Regions from separate parts of the Virgibacillus sp. M23 genome, predicted to be linked through region 1. Evidence: a T-box and tRNA genes for the amino acid it is inferred to sense, from the RefSeq annotation. Region 1 holds a T-box; the other holds one or more tRNA genes.
The links. The T-box of region 1 lies ahead of RVS70_RS13970 (valine--tRNA ligase). A T-box ahead of a tRNA ligase gene usually reads a tRNA of that ligase, here a tRNA-Val.
Positions count from the first base shown of each region.

Region 2: it encodes a tRNA-Val, which carries the amino acid that the T-box ahead of RVS70_RS13970 (valine--tRNA ligase) is inferred to sense. The anticodon was not compared.

Region 1 covers NZ_JAWDHA010000036.1:25,405-38,859, reverse strand. Annotated here, with positions in the region: gene spoVID (stage VI sporulation protein D) at 1-1,145, shown strand, start outside; gene RVS70_RS13980 (phosphotransferase) at 1,204-2,214, shown strand; gene RVS70_RS13975 (hypothetical protein) at 2,211-2,399, opposite strand; T-box leader at 2,550-2,805, shown strand; gene RVS70_RS13970 (valine--tRNA ligase) at 2,858-5,506, shown strand; gene RVS70_RS13965 (ATP-grasp domain-containing protein) at 5,985-6,851, opposite strand; gene RVS70_RS13960 (RimK family alpha-L-glutamate ligase) at 6,852-7,757, opposite strand; gene RVS70_RS13955 (bifunctional folylpolyglutamate synthase/dihydrofolate synthase) at 7,820-9,094, shown strand; gene RVS70_RS13950 (SPOR domain-containing protein) at 9,222-10,127, shown strand; gene radC (RadC family protein) at 10,313-10,984, shown strand; gene RVS70_RS13940 (hypothetical protein) at 11,273-11,626, shown strand; gene RVS70_RS13935 (rod shape-determining protein) at 12,487-13,455, shown strand, end outside.
Region 2 covers NZ_JAWDHA010000066.1:15,231-23,527, reverse strand. Annotated here, with positions in the region: gene RVS70_RS18590 (phosphomevalonate kinase) at 270-1,373, opposite strand; gene mvaD (diphosphomevalonate decarboxylase) at 1,386-2,360, opposite strand; gene mvk (mevalonate kinase) at 2,383-3,351, opposite strand; gene RVS70_RS18575 (hydroxymethylglutaryl-CoA reductase, degradative) at 3,348-4,637, opposite strand; tRNA gene RVS70_RS18570 (tRNA-Lys) at 4,937-5,009, opposite strand; tRNA gene RVS70_RS18565 (tRNA-Gln) at 5,223-5,297, opposite strand; tRNA gene RVS70_RS18560 (tRNA-Tyr) at 5,308-5,392, opposite strand; tRNA gene RVS70_RS18555 (tRNA-Thr) at 5,438-5,513, opposite strand; tRNA gene RVS70_RS18550 (tRNA-Val) at 5,518-5,593, opposite strand; tRNA gene RVS70_RS18545 (tRNA-Glu) at 5,621-5,695, opposite strand; gene fabI (enoyl-ACP reductase FabI) at 5,949-6,725, shown strand; gene RVS70_RS18535 (cupin domain-containing protein) at 7,063-7,734, shown strand.

The DNA.
Region 1 (13,455 bases):
ATCGACCGGTTTTCAGTTTTGAGCTGAATGAAACGCTCTATTTTGAAAAAGGACAGGAAGTTAATGAAATGAGAGGAGTTTCGCTAGAGCCGGATATTTCCATACATTCATTTAATGAGTATATTTCCATAAGAGGTGTAATTGAGCTTAAAGGAGATTATCAAAAAACCATTCAGGAGGCAGAAGAATCGATTGAAACAGAAAACTTGCAATCGAAACGATATGTAGAGGTGGTTGAAGATTTAGATGAAGATATAGCAGCTTTTTCACACCGTTTTCCTGTGGAAATTTCTGTGCCGGCAAACAGAGTTGCAGATTTAAACGACGTAAGTGTCTTTATTCAAACTTTTGATTATGAACTTCCTAACCCGTCATTGTTCCGCTTGTATTCAACAATTGAAATACACGGTGTCAATGAAAGTGAACAAGTTGAGGAGACAGTTACAGAAAGGGATGCATACACTTCTGACTGGGGAAATGATGCGGAGAATAATGAAGAGGCAGATAGTTTTCAATTCGAAATCAAAGACCCTGAAGAAAATGAATCCATCAATGATCATTTGGCACCACCCGATTTACCGATACTTTCTGCTGAACGAGAGGAATCAGAACAAGTGGTGGAAGATAGAGAAGAAGAGTCAAAACAGGTAGTAGAAGATAGAGAAGAAGAGTCACAAGAAGTAGAAATAGAAGCTTCGATAGAACAGAAGACAAATGATACGGAAAAAGCAGGGCAGGAAGAGGATGACAGGTGGAAATATAAAGAATCAAAATCATTAGCAGAATTCTTTGGAACTGACTCACCTGAAGAATCCTCCTCCCATGATGAAGAGGTGGAAGTGGATGATACATCAGATGATTGGCTGGAATCATCGCACACTCCCGAAATTCATGAAAGCTCTGATAATCGTGATACAACAGATCAAGTACAAGATGTTGGCTACTTATCTGATATGTTTAGGGAATCTGATGTGGATCAATTTGCTCGTATGAGACTCTGTATTGTTCAAGAGAAGGATACGATAGATTCTATTGCAGAACGTTATCAAATTTCGGCGTTACAATTAATAAAACAAAACCAGTTAGATGATGACTATGATGTGACAGAAGGTCAGTTATTATATATTCCATATAAGAAAAAATAAATGCTGCCCCTTGCGATTAAGTCAAGGGGTTTTCCAGTATTAGGTGGTGAACGAAAAAGTGGATGACTTAAAGGCTGTGCTACATGCCTATTCGGTGCAACCTTTTTACATAGAAAATGAAACTGAAAAATTATATAAGGTACAAGATGGCCAGCAACAGTTTGCGTTAAAGCAAAGTCAGCTTTCACCTGATGATATGGCTATGTGGGAGAACGTATATCAGGAGGCATATACGCAAAACCTTCATACGATTCTTCCTGTTTTTTTAACAAGAGAAGGGAATATTTATGAAATCTATGAAGGAACGGTTTATTATTTATCTCCTTGGAGAGGGAATGCCCTTTCATCTTTTGATAAATATACGATAGGAAACTTTTATCGTCATCTTGGTCATATACATGTGAAGACAAAGAGAACTCGAACTGTAGACACAGATTCATTCGTACAGAACTTTCGGGGGTATCAGAAGCAATGTGAAGCACTTCAAAAGAAATTGTTGTTTTTTGTGGAACAATTTGAAGCTAAACACTATATGTCTCCCTTTGAACTTCTCGTTTGTACACATTTTCGTGACATCGATTTTAGTTTACAAGAATCCAATCGAAGAATTGACCAGTTGATAAATGAGCAGGAGCAGCAAGAACAGTGGAATTATAGCTTGTGTCATGGTAATTTGAATTCCTCACATGTTATCGTATCACCGGAGCAGATGTATCTTATAAATTGGGATAAGGCGCGATACGAATATGCCCCATTCGATTTATCCCAATTCTATAAATCTGAAACGGTGCATTATGATGCTCCTGTTGACCTTTTCTTAGATGAATTTGATAGCTATATGAATGAAAATAAACTAACGAATAAAGAACTATATATGTTAATTATACAGGTTCTCGACCCTGCTCCATATATACAGTTAGTAGAAGAGCATGATCAATCATCAAAAACAATGATTGATCAAATTATACCATTACAACACATATTTAGAAGAATACTATTTGGTCTACGCTTGTCAGCATATGTGGAAAAAGAATACGATACCCTTGATTTGGACGATTTAGAAAGCTAAATCCATTCCAAATAAAAGGCGATAAATATACCTACGATTAAGCCTAATAAAAATACATCAAAGGTTGTAGGGAAGAACAATGTACGTATTAATTGGAAAATTAATATTGGCAAGGTAACTCTTTCGATAACAATAATACAGGTTCTAGCCCATGGAGGGAGTCGATAACGGTAATATCGTGCCACCGTTTTCACCTCGCTTTCGAAACGCTAAGTTTTTTTGTGATTGTTCTATATACTATGTATAGATATCATGTATTTGTGCAAAACTGGTAAAAATAGTTGACGAAATGACTTATACTATATAAAATAAAGCTATTACTTGAAAATGATCTTGAAAATGCGCTGAATGGGAAGAGTACAAGATAATTGCCAAAGAAGAGAGGGAAATCAGTGGCTGAAAATTTCCTTGGTAAGATTATGTTGGAAGGTCGCCCGTGATGCAGCTTCTTTGAACACATGCTAAAAAGCATAAGTAGAAGAAGCCGGTAACCGTTTAGTTACCGTTATCAATGAATGAAGTGTGCACAGCTCCAATGGAGCGTGTAAACAAAGGTGGTACCACGGAAAGTATGCCCTTTTCGTCCTTTAAGTAGGATGAAAAGGGCTTTTTGTCGTAGCAAACAGTTATAGGAGGCGTTATGATGAGTGAAAAGGAAACAAAAACTTCCCTCTCGGCAAAATATAATCCCAAGGAAGTAGAACAGGGTAGGTATCAATTTTGGTTGGAAGGAAAGTATTTTGAAGCAACCAATGATCCGGAAAAAGAGCCATATTCAATTGTTATTCCACCACCAAATGTAACCGGAAGATTGCATCTAGGCCATGCATGGGATACAACTATGCAGGATACGATTTCACGTATGAAACGAATGCAAGGGTATGATGTCCTGTGGCTACCCGGTATGGATCATGCAGGTATTGCAACACAGGCTAAAGTAGAAGCCAAATTGAAAGAACAAGGAACAAATCGCTATGAACTAGGTAGAGAAAAATTTTTAGCAAAAGCTTGGGAATGGAAAGGAGAATATGCCGATTTCATTCGTTCCCAATGGGAGAAATTAGGACTGGGCTTAGACTATTCGCGCGAGCGGTTTACGCTTGATGATGGATTATCTGATGCTGTAAAAGAGGTATTTGTAAAGCTATACGAAAAAGGACTTATTTACCGTGGAGAGTATATTATTAATTGGGATCCACAAACCAAAACTGCTCTTTCCGATATTGAAGTTATTTATGAAGAAATTAATGGTAAGTTTTACCATATGCGTTATCCAATAAAAGACAGTGAAGAAACCATTGAGATTGCCACTACACGTCCGGAGACGATGTTAGGAGACACGGCTGTTGCTGTTCATCCAAACGATGAGCGCTACGTTCATTTAATTGGAAAAAAAGTGATCCTACCAATTGTTGGCAGGGAAATAGAGATTGTTGCAGATGAATATGTAGATATGGAGTTTGGTTCCGGTGCCGTCAAAATAACTCCTGCACATGATCCAAACGATTTTGAAATTGGTAATCGACATAACCTAGAGCGTGTATTAGTTATGAATGAAGATGGCACTATGAATGAAAATGCGGGAAGTTATGAAGGTTTAGATCGATTTGAGTGCAGAAGGCAGATTGTTAAAGACCTTCAAGACCAGGGTATTCTTTTTGAAATTGAAGATCATACGCATCAAGTTGGGCATTCTGAACGAAGCGGTGCAGTGGTAGAGCCGTATTTATCCACTCAATGGTTTGTTAATATGCAGCCATTAGCAGATGCTGCTATTGATTTACAGCAACAAGAGGATAAAGTGAATTTCGTTCCAAAGCGATTTGAACGGACGTATCTTAATTGGATGGAAAATATACGTGATTGGTGTATTTCTCGCCAGCTTTGGTGGGGGCATCGGATTCCTGCTTGGTATCATAAGGAAACAAATGAAATCTATGTTGGGAAGGAAGCACCTGAGGACTTAGAAAATTGGGAGCAGGATGAGGACGTTTTAGATACTTGGTTTTCATCTGCCTTATGGCCTTTTTCGACAATGGGATGGCCGGATACGAATGCAGAGGACTTTAAACGTTATTTCCCTACAGGAGTTCTTGTTACTGGGTATGATATTATATTCTTCTGGGTAGCAAGGATGATTTTTCAATCAAAGCAATTCACAAATCAAAAACCATTTGAAGATGTGTTAATTCATGGTTTAATTCGGGATGCTGAAGGGAGAAAGATGAGTAAGTCACTAGGTAATGGTGTTGATCCGATGGATGTAATTGAGAAATATGGCGCTGATTCGTTACGTTACTTCTTACTTACTGGTTCAACCCCAGGGCAGGATTTACGCTTCCATTGGGAAAAGGTAGAAGCTACTTGGAATTTCGCAAATAAGGTTTGGAATGCTTCGCGATTCTCTTTAATGAACTTAGATGGATTCACCTATGAAGATATAGATTTATCTGGTGAGAAATCCCTTGCCGATAAGTGGATTCTTACACGGTTAAATGAAACGATTGAGCAGGTTACCAAGAATACCGATAAATACGAGTTTGGAGAAGCTGGACGTCATCTCTATAACTTTATTTGGGATGAATTGTGTGACTGGTATATCGAGATGGCTAAGCTACCATTGTATGGCGAAGATGATGTGAAGAAGAAGATGACGCAGTCAGTACTTGCTCATGTATTAGATCAAACCATGCGAATGTTGCATCCATATATGCCATTCATCACAGAGGAAATTTGGCAACAGCTTCCTCATCAAGGAGACTCTATTACCATTGCTACATGGCCAGAAGTAAACCAAGCATTTCATGACGAAAAAGCATCTCAAGAAATGAAACGACTTGTATCAATTATTAAATCAGTTCGTAACATTCGAGCGGAAGTAGATACACCGATGTCAAAACAAATTAACATATTGATTCAAGCAGAGAATCAGAAGATCGTTGATGAATTAGAGAAACATCGTGATTATTTGGAACGCTTCTGTAATCCAAATAAGCTTATTATTGCAACAAATATTTCAGTTCCTGAAAAAGCAATGTCTGCTGTAGTTACTGGTGCAGAACTTTATTTCCCACTTGAGGGATTAATTGATTTTAATAAAGAGATTGATCGCTTAGAAAAAGAATTAACGAAGTGGACAAAAGAAGTTGAACGTGTGCAGAAAAAGCTTGGTAATCAAGGATTTGTAAATAAAGCACCACAGGCCGTTGTAGAAGAAGAGAGACAAAAAGAGAAGGATTATCTTGATAAACAAGCAAAAGTTAGAGCAAGGCTCGAAGAACTAAAAGGTTAAACTATTTCTTTGTGGATAAAATGTAACTTAAATACCATTTTCAAATCCGAAGAAATAGCAGGAATAAAGCTATAAAAGACTGGCTTTATAGCAAATGTTGGAGAGAAGCTTCATACAGCGAATGAAAAATATATAGACAGTTTCAGTCACAGTTAATATCCGCAGTTTAGAATCAGCTAAAGCCGAACTAATTCGAATGCTAACCAAAAAACATTTCGAATCATAGTTCGGCTTTGCTTAGGTTTAACAAAGCAGGCTAGTTTTCTTTTTGTCTAGGAAACCCATGTGGATAAACATGGGCGTGTTGAGCCTCGTCAAGCTCCAGCGCCCAGAAACTAGGCGACTTCACGAATTAACCTATGATAGATTATCATCGGCTCACAAGCTCACCTTGATTCCTTTATCACCGTTAAATCCCTACATTCGCTACGTTTCTAATCAGACGATTGCGCTTTCGTTCTAAGTATGTAGATTAGATCTAATCTATATTATTCGATATCTTTCGTCTAATATAAGTCATATACGTTCGCAAAATATTGATATCACTAACTTTACTTAATGTCCGTGAGCCGACGATATCCTCAATTTCATTAAATAGGAGTTCTCCATTATAACTGATCAAAAAATCAATACCTACCATACCAAAATCAAAGTGATTAACAATTGATTGAATCATAGAACGTTCCTTATCACTCAAGTCATATAAGCTAGCAGAGCCTCCGAGTTTAAAATTGGCACGAAAGTCTTTGTCGTTTTCCCGTTTTACAGCTGCAATAATTTCCTTTCCTACTATAAAGACACGAATGTCTTTTCCATGCTCTACCGTACTAGGTTGAACAATAAGCTCCGTATTAGCTAATACTTGGCTAATGGAGGTATATTGTTGATCGTTTTCAATTAAAAAAACTTGTTTTCCGCCTCTTCCTGCTGTTTCCTTGATGATAAAAGGATAGGCTAATGGAGGGGTATCTGTTAAATACTGCTTCTTCGAGTAAAGGGTATCTACCATTGGGATACGTAAATTGTGCATATGATGATGCGTTAACGCCTTATCATTACAAATTCTTGAAATAGAAGATGAATTAAAAACAGTAATATCACATGCCTCTAAATGAAGGCTAAGCAATGGGTCAATAGTTCGAACAATAGCAAATTCAGGCTTTGTAATGGGAAATCCATTTACTCGCACGGTGCGTGCATTATTAATAATTCCTGCTGTTATATCTTCTCTTATTATGAGTTCTAATTGAATAGATTGATACGATGCTTCTTTGATAAACCAATTTATATAGGATTGGTTTACGTCAATGTCCTTTTTACTGTAGATTAACCAACCTTTACTCATTTACTTGCCTCCATTGTCACCACATGACTTGTAAATATAATCGATAATATAATCTGCTACATTAATGTTCGTACAATCATATATATTACGGATATGTGCATTTGAATTAATCTCACAAATAATGGGAGATTGATCAGGGCCAAATAACAAATCGACACCAGCAAAATCTGCTCCAATCGCTTTTGTGGCAGCAACTGCTATCTTCGTTTCATATTCAGACGGCTTATAGGCTTCCATTGATCCTCCTGCTGATACATTAGCACGAAAATCATTTACTGCCTGCCTTCTCATCGCCGCCACCACGTGATTACCTACTACGTGTAGTCGCAAATCCTTTCCGTAACTTGTAGAGATAAATTCTTGAAACATATATGGCTTTCCATCTATTTGCTGAAGTCTATGTAATAATTGCTCTTTGGTTTCGATCAGATACACTTGTTGACCGAATGACCCGAAGGCTTCCTTCACAATCATAGGAAAACCAAATGTATCAACTGCTGTCTGCATCACCGACTCAGTTGGTTCCTCAGAAAAAAATGTCTTTGGTGCAATAATGGTTCTAGGAATAGGTAGCTTCTTTATTGCTAACTGTTGATATGTTGCAATTTTATCATCACTCACAGCTATTGCTTCTGCTCGATTAAAGACTCGTAAGCCGAGTAATTCGAGCTGCCTTGCTAAATAAACATCTTTATCCGCAAATAAAACATAATTCGGTAATGGTACACGCTCGTCTTTTAATAAACTAAGATTCTCTGTATTAAGATATGACAATAATTCGCTATTCTTATATATAGTTGCTGTACCACCTTTTCGAATGGCTGCTCGTTGAATCCATTCGGCAAAGTCAAGAAACTTCTTTCCAGGTAAACTTCCATTGTAAATTATCCAGCCGTGTAACTGCATGTTTATTTGTCCTTTCTGCTATACTGTTATAGGTAAATTTATTTCATGAGAGTGGTGTGCTTATGTTTCAAGAAATTCAACAAGTTGAAGACTTTTTAGCAAATAGAATTAATTTAGGGATAAAGCCCGGACTCGAACGAATGGAAAAACTACTTATATTACTGAATCAACCTCAGCATAATTTTAATGCGATTCATATTGCTGGTACGAACGGAAAAGGTTCGACATTAGAATTTATAAAACAAGGTTTACAAGCTAACAATTATCAAGTGGGAATCTTTACATCTCCTAGTTTAACTGGCCTACGAGGATATATCTTATTGGGAGATAGAACAATCTCAGAACATGATTTTCTCACTATATGGCAAAAGGTATATCCAGCAGTAGTAAAATTAGATAATATGAACATGCATCCGACAGAATTTGAAATTCTGACAGCTATTGCTTTTGTTTATTTTGAACAGCATACGGACCTTGCTTTAATAGAAACTGGGATGGGTGGTAGAGAAGATACCACAAATTGTGTACAGCCTCTGATGTCCATTATAACAAATATAGCGAAAGATCATACTGCATTTCTAGGGGACACAATACGTGAAATTGCTTATCATAAAGCAGGTATAATAAAATCAACAATACCAGTCATTACAGGTGAACTAATAGAAGATGCGACAAAAGTTGTCAATAAAGAAGCTATGTTGAAGCAAGCTCCTATATATCGACTAGGTCATCATTTTTTCTATCGTTCAGAATCTACTGCATATAACCATCGCATAAATTGGTGGGAAAAGGGGGGAGATACATTCCAATTTTGGATTAACATGATGGGGGAACACCAAAAAGCGAATGCATCAATAGCTGCAATGGCTCTTCAACTGTTAAATAGAATGGAAGCTGGCTTTAATATAGATATGAATAAAGTAGAAGAGGCGTTTACTCATGTCATGGTAATGGGAAGATTTGAGATAGTTAGAAAACAGCCCTTAACTATTGTGGATGGCGCCCATAACTCGGCGGGAATGGAAGCATTTATAAACACAGTAGAAGAAAATTTTAGTAACTGCAAACGACATCTATTATTTTCTGCGTTTAAAGATAAAGAAATTGATAAAATGCTAAAACAAATAGAAAATCATTTTACAACAATTAGCTTAACGACGTTTGATCATCCACGTGCAATGCAGGTATCTGAATTAAGAAACTATGAGAGTGACTTTCATATCGAGCTAAATTGGCAAGAGGCAATACGCCAAATGGAACAATCACATACTGTATATTTTATATCTGGCTCCTTGTATTTCATTTCATTAGTTCGGTCTTTTCTTAAAAAACAATAACATTCATATGCTGTTCTTATAAAATTTATGTTGAACGATTCTTTAATAAGGTGACAGAATTCGTCTTACTTTTTACGGTCTATATGCTAGAGTTGAAGGTAAATCTAGCAGCAGGGAGGTAAAGACAATGGACGAAAATAAAAGAAAGATCACAGTATGGGAAAATGGTAAACAAGTTAAGCTTTATGTCAATAAGAATAGAGAAATTCCTTCAGGAAGGAATGAACAGGCTGCTGCATTATCCGATTCAGAAGATGAAAAAATTCCGCCTTATACAAGGGTATCAGATACAAAACCTTCTAAATTTGCGATGCATAAAAGAAAGTGGAAGGAGTTTAAGCCTGCTATACTTTCTGTATTGTCAGCATTAGTCATTGGATCCTTCTTAGGAATAATGATGCTAAATATGTTTATCATGATTGAGGATGATAATCATATGAGCGGTAATCAGAATTCTTCAGCAGCTGTAACTAACGACGACGATCAAGATAATGATAAACAAGCTGATCGTTCTGCATCTTCTGTTCGTCTAGATGAAATAAGGGCATATGTACTTCAAGGTGGTGTTTTTTCAGAAAAGGCAAATGCTGATGCGCGTGCTGGTTCATACCGAGACAGAGGGGTTCCTGTCACTATATGGGAGAGAGGGGATCAGTATTTCCTGTTTATAGCAGCTGCTACCACTGAAACGCAGGCAGAACAATTACAACAGGGATTAGTTGATACAGACATGGACGATATTTATGTTAAAGAGTGGTCTACAGGAAATATTACTACAGACTTAACAAGGGATGAAAACAGTTGGGCACAATCATTTATTAAGACATGGAAGGATACACTAGAATCTGGTGAATTTGAAAAGAACACATGGGATTCACTTCTGAAAGCTTATCCAAAGGATAGTGAGCAGCTAAAAGAATTGTATCAGTCCACTCAACAAGTATTAGAAAAAGCAGGACAAGCTGAAGCACTGCAAAAGAAGGCGTTACTGATGGAGCTATGGAAGACATTTGGAACTACATTTAATAATTGATTTAATTAATTATCAATTTGGTTAATAATAGAAACAGAATTTACTCTAATGGAAAATCCCATTATAGGAGTTCATCGTATAGCAAAATTGGAATAATGCTGATTTGTACGTCGATACATCTCTTTTGTAAGATAGAGTTATCTTAGAGAAGAGGATGATCTATATTGACAACTATTTCGCCTATTATGATAAAAAATGTGCCAAAGGATGATCGACCAAGAGAACGACTTATAAAATCAGGCTCCAGTCATTTATCTAATGCGGAAATACTAGCTATTATTTTAGGAAGCGGTACTAGACAAGAATCCGTATTGGCTTTATCGAATCGATTATTGATGCATTTTGAAGGATTAAAGTTATTAAGTGATGCTACTATTGAAGAACTTATTGCTATTAGAGGAATTGGTACGGCAAAAGCGGTGTTGATTTTAGCTGCTGTAGAGCTAGGCAAGCGAATGCATATATATAGATCTGATGAAAGGCATGTTATTCGCTCTCCTGAGGATGGAGCAGAATATGTAATGGAAGAAATGAGAGGGTTAAATCAAGAACATTTTGTAACATTATTTTTGAATACGAAAAATCAAATTATTCACAAACAAACTATTTTTATAGGTAGCCTCAATGCCTCTATCGTCCATCCTAGGGAAGTATTTCGTGAAGCTGTCAAACGCTCTGCAGCCTCCATCATTGTTATTCATAACCACCCTTCAGGGGACCCCACTCCTTCCCAAGAAGATATCCATGTAACGAGAAGATTGGTTGAATGTGGTAAAATGATAGGGATTGAATTAATCGATCATTTAGTGATTGGTGATCGAAAATATGTCTCTTTAAAAGAAAAAGGGTATATATAATTGTATGTCTACACGATGAGTATCCTTATTGTAAAGTTAAAAAATCGTTATATGCGAATTCACCATTTCCCATAAATACACAAAAATTAAATAAGACTACTGATGTTTCCATATGATTATACTTTTTTGAAGTTTTTTCTTTTGCATGGGTATGTTCATTGGATTTTTTCAACGTAAGAATAGTCGCCCTAGCTTAGGCTAAACAAAATATAGATGGATAGCGATATTAGGAATTAGTAACGTGTACAAAACAAAATGTGATGTGAAGCAAAAAGAGGTGGAGTGATCGTGGACATAAAAGATTTTTATCTTAAAGAGCAAGTATATGATTTAGACGATCTGATTAAAAATCCTAATGCTTATATTGGCGGATTTAATACCGAATCTCTCGTAACACTCATGAAAGCCAACAGAAAAAAATATATAGAAAGCGGAATTTTATTGATAGAAGGGGGAATCGCATTTACTTCAAGTTACAAGGAAATTGGCCAGTTACCCATTTTTGATGATCTCCCTTCTTTATATGGTTATTACTTAAATGCGATGGAAGAATACTTGGAAGAAGGAATTGCTGCTTTTTATTATCCTAGTCAACCAATTGGTGTAAAACTAGAAAAATATGAGGCAGTAAAACAAGATTAACGATAGATAATAATTCATTAATTGTCAGCGAGGACGTTTTACTACAAGCTCTCGTTTATCATTCACAGCGCTTCTTTGAATTATTGGTAAAGCAGTTAAAGCTTAAAATGTATACGAATGAGCTTGTATAAATAGGAACAATTAAAAAGAGTATTTCAAAATTAATAATTTAACGTACTTCCGAAAGAAGTCTCCATCTTCAAGCGTGTGAAGAGCGTAGCCCAACGGTAAGGGGGGGAGATGAATTTCGGTTGGGCGACAGCCCAAAGGCTTTTTTTCCTTTTTTGTTCAAAGCACAACCCAACAGTGAATGATCGAAATTCATCAAGTGCCTAATGAAAATATAAACTCTTGGAACAAGAGGGTTAGCTTGGTCCATTTTGTCAGCTACCAAAAGTGGCGATTATCCAAGAAGCCCCCACTTCAAGCAACCCATAAGGTTGGTAAGTGATGGGAGTAGTTCACTTATTGTTTGCCTATTTCTGAAGGGAAGATGCATGAAATCAAAAAAAGCTCACATATGATATTTATAACACTATCTATTTTATAATTTTTTTCGTATAATTATATAGACGAATGATTGTTCAGCGCCATTTTTCAATTTAGATATGGAAAGTGGCGCTTGTTGAGCTTAGCATGAGTAGGAAAAACATGGTACAAGCAACCTTGTGTTTAAACTGGTACATAATCTATAAATAATGGTGTTGTGATATGTATCGCTGATCTTTTCGATGAAAATATTTTACTTTTTCATAGTGAAAAGAGATAATTGGAATCGATAAATTTTATTTTGCGAATAATGAATTGTTGTAATTCGTTACATATAACCACATGATTGTGATTTGGAAAGGAAGATCTTATTGGGATTATTTAATTTTTCTCAGGACTTAGGGATAGACTTGGGTACAGCTAATACATTAGTTTTTGTGAAAGGAAAAGGTGTTGTCGTAAGTGAGCCTTCTGTTGTAGCAAAAAATACGGCAACAGGCGATATTGAAGCGGTTGGAGGATCTGCTAGAAATATGATTGGGAGAACGCCTGGGAATATTTCTGTCATCCGTCCAATGAAAGATGGCGTAATTGCTGACTATGATACAACAGCGACAATGATGAAATATTATATTAAAAAGGCGATGAAAAATCGCTCTTATTTTGCTAAAAAGCCAAACGTAATGGTATGTGTACCTTCAGGTATTACAATGGTAGAAGAACGTGCTGTAATCGATGCAACAAAGCAAGCTGGTGCAAAAGAAGCCTATCCGATTTCCGAACCTTTTGCAGCAGCGATCGGTGCAGGGCTACCAGTATGGGAACCAACAGGCAGTATGATTGTTGACATCGGAGGTGGGACTACCGAAGTAGCAGTTATTTCTTTAGGGGGAGTCGTTACCAGTCAGTCCATTCGCACTGCTGGAGATGATATGGATGAAGCAATCACTAGCTATATTCGAAAGCAATACAGCTTGATGATTGGGGAAAGATCAGCGGAATCGATAAAGTTTGAAATAGCATCTGCGGGAAGTGATTCTCCTAAAGGTGAAATGGATATTCGCGGGAGAGATCTTTTAACGGGATTACCAAAAACGATCACGATTACTGCGGAAGAAATTGCTGATTCGTTAAAGGATACAGTAGATGCTATCGTTGAAGCAGTAAAGAGTACGTTAGAGAAAACACCTCCAGAGCTTGCGGCGGATATCATGGACCGTGGAATCGTCCTATCAGGTGGAGGTTCACTACTGAAAAACATAGATAAAGTCATTAGTGATGAGACAAAGATGCCTGTATTCATTACAGAAGACCCTTTAGAAAGTGTAGCGATTGGTACA
Region 2 (8,297 bases), on a different contig from region 1:
GGAGCGCATCAACGGAGATAAAGGAATCAAGGAGTGCTTGCGAGTCGATGATGACTTATCGTAGGAATTCGTGAAGTCGCCTCGTTTCTGGGCGCGACTCAAAGCGCCCATATTTATCAACATGTAATTTTCTAAACTATAAAAAAACTCTCCTTCAGATAAAGGGGAGTCTCACTTTGTTCTGTATATCCGCATCCCCGGCAAATAAGCCAGAGACTGCTTGCATTTTAAGCTAAAGATACTACCTTATGGTAACATCCATATATTCATCATGATTCAGCTATTTTTGCACCAAATGGACTTGGGTTTAGTGACAGTGGTTTTATTCCTGCTTTTTCCCACATCTCCATTAGTTGCTGCGCTTGTTCTTGTGAGGGCATAAAAGCAATTCCACAATCGCCACCCCCTGCGCCGGAAGGTTTACCAGCACCTCCACAAGCTTCTGCCAAGTCACATAGTTTAGAAAGAAGAGGTGTTTCAATAGCTATTTTTGCATGTTGTCCAACCGTTGCCAACGCGTGTCGATTTTGCTTAACACCATCGAACAGGGATTCTACATTATTCTGCTTCATTCCGGTTAAAATCTTCGAAACCGCCTTTTCACTTTCCGAGAGAAAATGGTTAAATTGTGTCAAATTATCCGATTTCAATTGTAAAATCTTATCGACAAGTTTCGGTGTGGATGCAGGGCTACCTGTCCAACCAATACACATATAGACATTTTTCGGCAATTGAACCGGCTCTAACGAAAAATATATCCAGTCACATTGCAAAAGTTCAGTTAGAGATTTAGCATCTTTATGAGCTTTTCTTAACCATTCTGCTTGAAAAGAGGAATATTCAAGAAAACCTCCATATGAAGATGCCGCTACATCAGCACCCGATCCATTTCCTTGTGTAATAACATGTGAGATCGATGCAAGTTTGAATATTAGTTGAGCAGTAGGGTCAAATGGGAGGAATTGTTTTAAAATAGCAGCAATAACTGAGGTTACTACAGCAGCACTAGAGCCTAGCCCATATTTTACACCAGATTCATCATCTAGCTCACTATTGATAGTTAGTTGAAAAGGTGCTGGTGAAATTTGTTTTTCATTCAAATAAGTGATGGCAATTGTCATAGCTTCTTCTACAAAACGGGTTCGCGGATCATCAGAGGCAATGACAGCTTTCCCATCGCTATATTTCCATGATAGATTCGTTAATTGAAAATCCATTAAACTAATCTTGTTAGTATCCTTTAGCTGGATTGTCGTAAATACATAACGATCAACAGCCATTACAACCAAATGGTTATTTGGTTGTAATACGGCAAACTCTCCAGCCATCATTAATTTTCCTGGTACTTTTATAGTCATTGATGTTTGTGACAAATCGTTCAACCCCTACAAATAGGTTACTCCTTGACCCGGTTTACTTAATCGTATATCTGATACACCAGGTAAATTTATAAGTGTCTGTTCGACATTTTTTTCATGCTCAGGTAAATAGAGAACTTTAACATTTGGTCCTGCATCAATTGTAAAATAAGCTGGAATACCTTGAGCACGCATTTCTTGAATTGTTTGCATGACGGCTAGTGTAGTATCATGCCAGTAAGTAAATGGCGGATTAGCACCTAAAGTTGTTGCATGCATTTTCAAGCAATTCGCTTCAGCAATTTCCCCGACTTTTTGAAAATCACGATCTTGAATGCCATGTTTAATCTGTGTTAAATCATTTGGGATACTATCAATCCACCCTTGGAAAAATGGCGACGTCTCTACCGTCCGCTTCATACCTGTACGACTTGACACCTTTTTCTTGGTAGATGATAACACTACCGCGGCGACTCGGATATCCCAATGGTCAGCTGGTGCGATCGGTACAGCATATGAATCTGAACCGTCTTCTTTCGTTCCCATTTCCCATTCCGCAAAGCCTCCATATATAGAACGACAAGCAGATCCAGAGCCCTGACGTGTTAATTGAGAAAGCTCTTGATTGGTTAAATTCAATCCAATTGCTTTCGTACCAGCAGCAGCCAATGCAGCAAAACCAGATGCTGATGAAGCAAAGCCTGCCGCAGTCGGAACATCGTTTACCGATTCAACATCTGCATAAATGTGCTTCCCTGCCATTTTTCTTATCAGTTCAAGAAATGCTGTAACACGATTATACTGATCACCTGCTATCAGTTGGTTATCTAATTTAAATCGATCTTCAGAAAGAGAATCATCAAACGCTACGGTTGTTGTTGTATAAAAGCCGTCTAAGGTAAGTGATAGGCTATTATTTGTTGGTAGTATAATGGATTCATTTCGCTTTCCCCAGTATTTAATTAAGGCAATATTTGTATGTGCCTTAGCAGTTGCTTTCATGCATGAGTCTCCTTCTATGCTATTATTTGTCCTTATTTCCTTTTAGAACAAATGGCCAAACAGCATGAGCGCCAAATTTTCTTAATTTATCAGCGAGCTGTCTGGAGTGTACCTCATTTTGGGCAAGAGCAATAATGCAACCTCCATTACCGCCACCTGTTAGTTTCGCACCTAATGCTCCTTCTTTTCGGGCAAAATTAATTAAGCGATTTAAGCCAGCATCACTTACTCCTAACGCCTCTAGTTCTTTTTGGGCTTCATTTAACATATGTCCCAAAATATGTTTACCCTTTTTTTCCAACGCTTGCTTTGCATGATGTGTTAATTTACCAATGCGCTCCAATTTACGATGAATTTTCTTTGGAGCCATCTTTACTAGATGAGCAACGGATTCAACAGCCAAACGAGTATCGCCGATCCGTCCGGAATCCGCGACTACAAAATGAAAATCATCACTTAGTTCTATAAAGTCAATAGGATGCTCTTTTTCATACCAAACAGGGGATTGGGATGTAATTGTCAACGTGTCAATACCACTTGGAGCACCGTGTGCAAAGGTTTCTGCTATATTAGCCAATCGTAATAAATCCTCATCCGTATAGTCCTCATTAAAATAAGCAAATAATGAACGGACTACCGAAATAGCCACTGAAGCACTTGACCCAAGTCCTTTTCCAGGTGGAATAGAGGATTTAATGCGAATTAACAAGTCCTGACAAGGCATATTTAAATACTCTAAGGTTCCTTGAATACATTGCACAATACCATGTAATGATTCTGGTGCCAACGTAAGTGGACCATGGTAGAAAGTAGTATCAATTTTCACTGTACCTGGTACTTGTTCCACAACGGACTCTACACCTACTAATGGAAACGGAATAGCAATAGCAGGTTGTCCGTGTACAACTGCATGCTCTCCGATTAAAATTAGTTTACTATGAGCTATTCCAATAGCTGTTTTTTCTGTTGTTGTTGCCTTTTCTGCACTCATTTTGTATATTCTTCCACCAATTCTTTAGCTTTTCCGACACGGATTTCCTTCATTTCTACTAATTTCTCAGATACGATATCGATCAACTCCCCAGTAGCTCCTGCTGCAATAGCAACAGAACGAGAATGTAAAGCCATATGGCCTTTTTGTATACCATCTGTAACTAATGCTTTTAGCGCACCTAGATTCTGTGCCAAACCAACGGCTACTATTACCTGTGCTAGTTCTTGGGCAGATTCAACATTTAAGATATTATGGGCAATTTTTGCAATAGGATGAACACGAATAGATCCTCCTACCGTTCCTACTGACATTGGCAATTCTAAGTCACCGACAAGGTTTCCAGACTTATCAACCGACCACGTTGTCATTGAACCATATTGGCCATTTCGAGACGCATAAGCATGAGCGCCAGCTTCGACAGCCCGCCAATCATTTCCGGTTGCAATTACAATTGGATCGATACCGTTCATAATTCCTTTATTATGCGTTACTGCTCGGTAGGGATCAGAAGCAGCAAACTCATAGGCGCTTACTATACCATCTCTTACTACCTCACCAGAAAAATCACCAGTTCTTAAAAGCTCAGGAGGAATAACACACTTTGCGCGTGCTAAGCATTTATCCGCAAAATTAGACAAAATACGCAAATAAACTTTGCCCTGTGTTAATTCTTCAACCATCGGAGCTAACGATTCAACCATGGTATTTATAATATTCGCTCCCATTGCATCACATGTATTAATATATAAATGCAATATAAGCATTTGCTGATAAGCTGAGTTGGATTCTTCATTTAGTATGCGTACTTCAAGGTCTTCTGCACCACCGCCTCTTGCCACAATACTTGGGTAAGCAGCATTAGCATTTTCAATTAGTACATCTTTCTTTGCTACCAATTTATCTTTAGCTTGTTGCAAATCTGGGCATCCAACAACCTGAATTTGTCCGATCATGACTCTCTCTGTTGCTTCAGTTGTAAAACCTCCTGCTTCTCTCACTACTTTCCCAATATGGCTAGCAGAAGCAACAACAGAAGGTTCTTCAATCGCCATTGGTACTACATATTCTTTCCCATTAATTAAGAAATTCAATCCTAATCCTAACGGAAGGGGAAAAGTACCAATAACGTTTTCAATCATCTTATCAGCTGTATCAGGGGATAACGCTTCCTTCTCAGCTAAGGTATTTATATCTTGATCTGTCAACCCATGCATGTCTCTCAGCAAATCTCTGCGTTCTTCCACCGACTTCTTATAAAAACCAGGAATTCTGGAGGTCTCCATTGCCTATCATCCTTTTAATTGTTGTATATAGAAATTCGTACGGAATAAATTATTATCAGGCATTATCTATAGTAAAATTATATCACGATTGTACCATTTTTCATTAGAAAATGTTGTCTCTCTTTAAGGACTTTCACTCAAGAAAACATGATATCATAATACCATGCTATGTATAAAAAAATAACTGTTACTATTATGTAAAAAATCACTCTAAAATGCAAATAAACAAGGCTGCTACATTCCATAACGACCTTGTTTATCCCACCTTTTATATGACGTTTCTATACTATTAATATAAATGAGCCATGGAGGATTCGAACCTCCGACCCTCTGATTAAAAGTCAGATGCTCTACCGACTGAGCTAATGGCTCGTGTTGAAAATAATAATTTATACGTTAAGCTTTAGCTTGACAAAAAATGGTGCTCGCCGTGTTGAATGACAACTCGCTGATGCCACACTCCTCGCAGGCCTGCATCTAGTAGTTAATTCGCTGATGCTTGCGGCCAGCTAATGGCTCGTGTTGAAAAATTCATTCATCAAAAAAATAGGGCTCTTCTTAAAAAAAGACCCATAAATAAAAAAATGGCTGGGCTACCAGGATTCGAACCTGGGGTACACGGGATCAAAACCCGATGCCTTACCGCTTGGCTATAGCCCAACAATAAAAATGGTGGAGGGGGGCAGATTCGAACTGCCGAACCCTGAGGGAGCGGATTTACAGTCCGCCGCGTTTAGCCACTTCGCTACCCCTCCATATTGTTAACTATATATTATAATTTATTCATGGTTTGTAAAAAATGGTGCCGGCCAGAGGACTTGAACCCCCAACCTACTGATTACAAGTCAGTTGCTCTACCAGTTGAGCTAGGCCGGCTTTATGGTGGAGGATGCAGGGCTCGAACCTGCGACCCCTTGCTTGTAAGGCAAGTGCTCTCCCAGCTGAGCTAATCCTCCAAAACCACTCGTATATTAAAATAATATTGGTGACCCGTACGGGATTCGAACCCGTGTTACCGCCGTGAAAGGGCGGTGTCTTAACCACTTGACCAACGGGCCAAACATTTATTTGGCATATGTTACAACGAATTTTGTTAAACTCTGTCGTAAACCAACGAATTTCATTATACCCAGATATGAATGGTTTGTAAAGGGGGAATTTAATTTTTTTTATTTTTTCGTTTCAACCCCTACAAGATCAAAGGTTTGATGCAATTTATTACGAAGTGTCCTATGATACAATAGATAAGACTTTCTTTCAATTTATGGGATAGGTTATAATGTACAAAAGAATTATTATGGAGGTACTTTGATGACGAATTTATTAGAGGGAAAAAACATTGTTATCATGGGTGTTGCAAGTGAACGAAGCATCGCATGGGGAATAACATCATCCTTACATAAAGCAGGAGCAAATCTAATATTTACATATAGACAAGATCGTTCTTACAAGAAATTGACAAAGCTTCTTGATAAGCATGATATTACAGCTAAGTTGATTGTATCCTGTGATGTAGCTAATGACGAGAGCATTACTGAAGCTTTTTCTACCATAAAAGAAAAGATTGGAACCATTCATGGAGTCGTTCATTCAGTAGCCTTTGCTAACAGAGAGGAATTACAAGGTGAGTATGCAGACACATCACGAGATGGCTTTTTACTAGCTCAGGAAATTAGTGCTTATTCCTTAGTAGCTGTAACAAAAGCCGCAAAGGACCTAATGACAGAGGGTGGAAGTATTGTTACACAAACTTATCTTGGTGCAGAAAGGGTTATTCCAAACTATAATGTTATGGGTGTTGCCAAGGCCTCTCTAGAAGCAAGCGTGCGATATTTAGCTGAAGATATGGGTAAATATGGTGTTCGAGTTAATGCAGTATCTGCCGGACCAATTCGTACACTATCAGCCAAAGGAGTGTCTGGTTTCAACGAAAAATTAGGGATGATCGAAGAAAAAGCTCCTCTTCGAAAAAATGTGGATCAGGATCAAGTTGGAGATGCTACACTATTCTTTATGAGTGAACTTTCCCGAGGTATTACCGGAGAAGTTCTTCATGTTGATTCTGGATACCATATTATTGGCGGTTAGTAGTGGGACGTGCATTCGTGTACGTCCTTTGTTTATGTCAAAAGAAAAATTATTAACAATCACCCTATAGACATGGTCATTTACCTTCTAAACGAACACCGATGGCTAGGCTACTATATCAAACTTATTCCTACCTGTTAGCTTGAATTACTTCTATAGCCACCCTATCACGTTCCATACTTTCGTTAATTCATCATAACGCTATGTCATTTGTATTCTTTCTCGCAAGCTTCTCATAATTTTAGTTGTAAGCAATATAGGCATTTGTCACACTTTCCATACCTTTTCATAAGATATGATGTGAATAACTTTAAATATATGGAGTTGAGAAAAGCTTATGGTAACTTCTTACATGGATTACACAAAGCCTGACGTGGAATATTTCTCGGATTTAAATACGAATCGATTATTTACAAGGAATTCCGAGAATTATATTAACCGGTTAGGAAGAGATGTATTAAATACATTAAGTAATGTATCGATACTTGATATCTATTTAAGCAAGGGTCATGTTGTTGAGCCACATTATCATCAAAACGCAGCAGAATTGGTGTATTGTATTAGTGGTTCAGCTGTCGTTTCCTTTATGAACCCTTTCAATAACGAAGTTAAAAATATACCAATCACACCAGGCCAAGTTGCAAATATACCTCAGGGATGGTGGCATTGGGAAGAAGCGTCAGAGAACAACACACATTTACTAGCCATTTTTGACGCGCCATATCCTGAATATATCTTAGGGTCAGATATCTTGACAAAAACTCCTGTAGACGTTATAGCTCATACGTATTGCTTAGATCCAGAAGCATGGAAAGAGGCCGTTGCACCGATAAAAAACGAAACCATTATTATTGGACCAACGGATGAATGTAGTCGCAAATCAAAAAATAACAACCAAGGTTATACTTCAGTTCATTATCCAAACATGCCGCTACCACACCCTTATAACCCGATGCAATATGTATACAGCCATCCCCACCCTGGCTATTATCCTGGCTACAATTGTTAAGGAAACTTCCAACTCTATTCAAAAAATAACAAAGAAAGCCTTACCATTAGACAAGTACTATGAATTCTTCTTCCTCTTAATTTAATTATAGTAGATTTTCTTAAACATAAATATTTTAAAAAGGTATTAATGGAAAAATTAGTACGAACTGAGGATTGTTTTTAAGTTAATAGTAATTTTAATTATACTATGTGAATTGGTATATTTTGGCTTAGATATCGGGAGCTCATAAGCATCATATTGGTTTCCAATTTCCATATTAACTTTTTGAACATAAATATGTAGCTAGTAATGTGCATAAAAGGAAAACTGGGTTCGATCATAAGCACCTTGACAGACTAACAGAGGCGCCCAACCCTATATAAAGTGAAACTTCAATCAGTGAGGGTTTTACTGTCAGTTATATGTGGGATAAAATTTCTATGGTGGAGGTTTAAAGCAATTAAGCAAAAAATAAAACTGCTAGAGAAATACTTGAAGGTTTTGATCTTTATTTTGAATAAGCAAAAGTTAAAGATCCTCCCTCACAGTGAGGTGAACCCCAAAGGTTAATCTTTTTTATC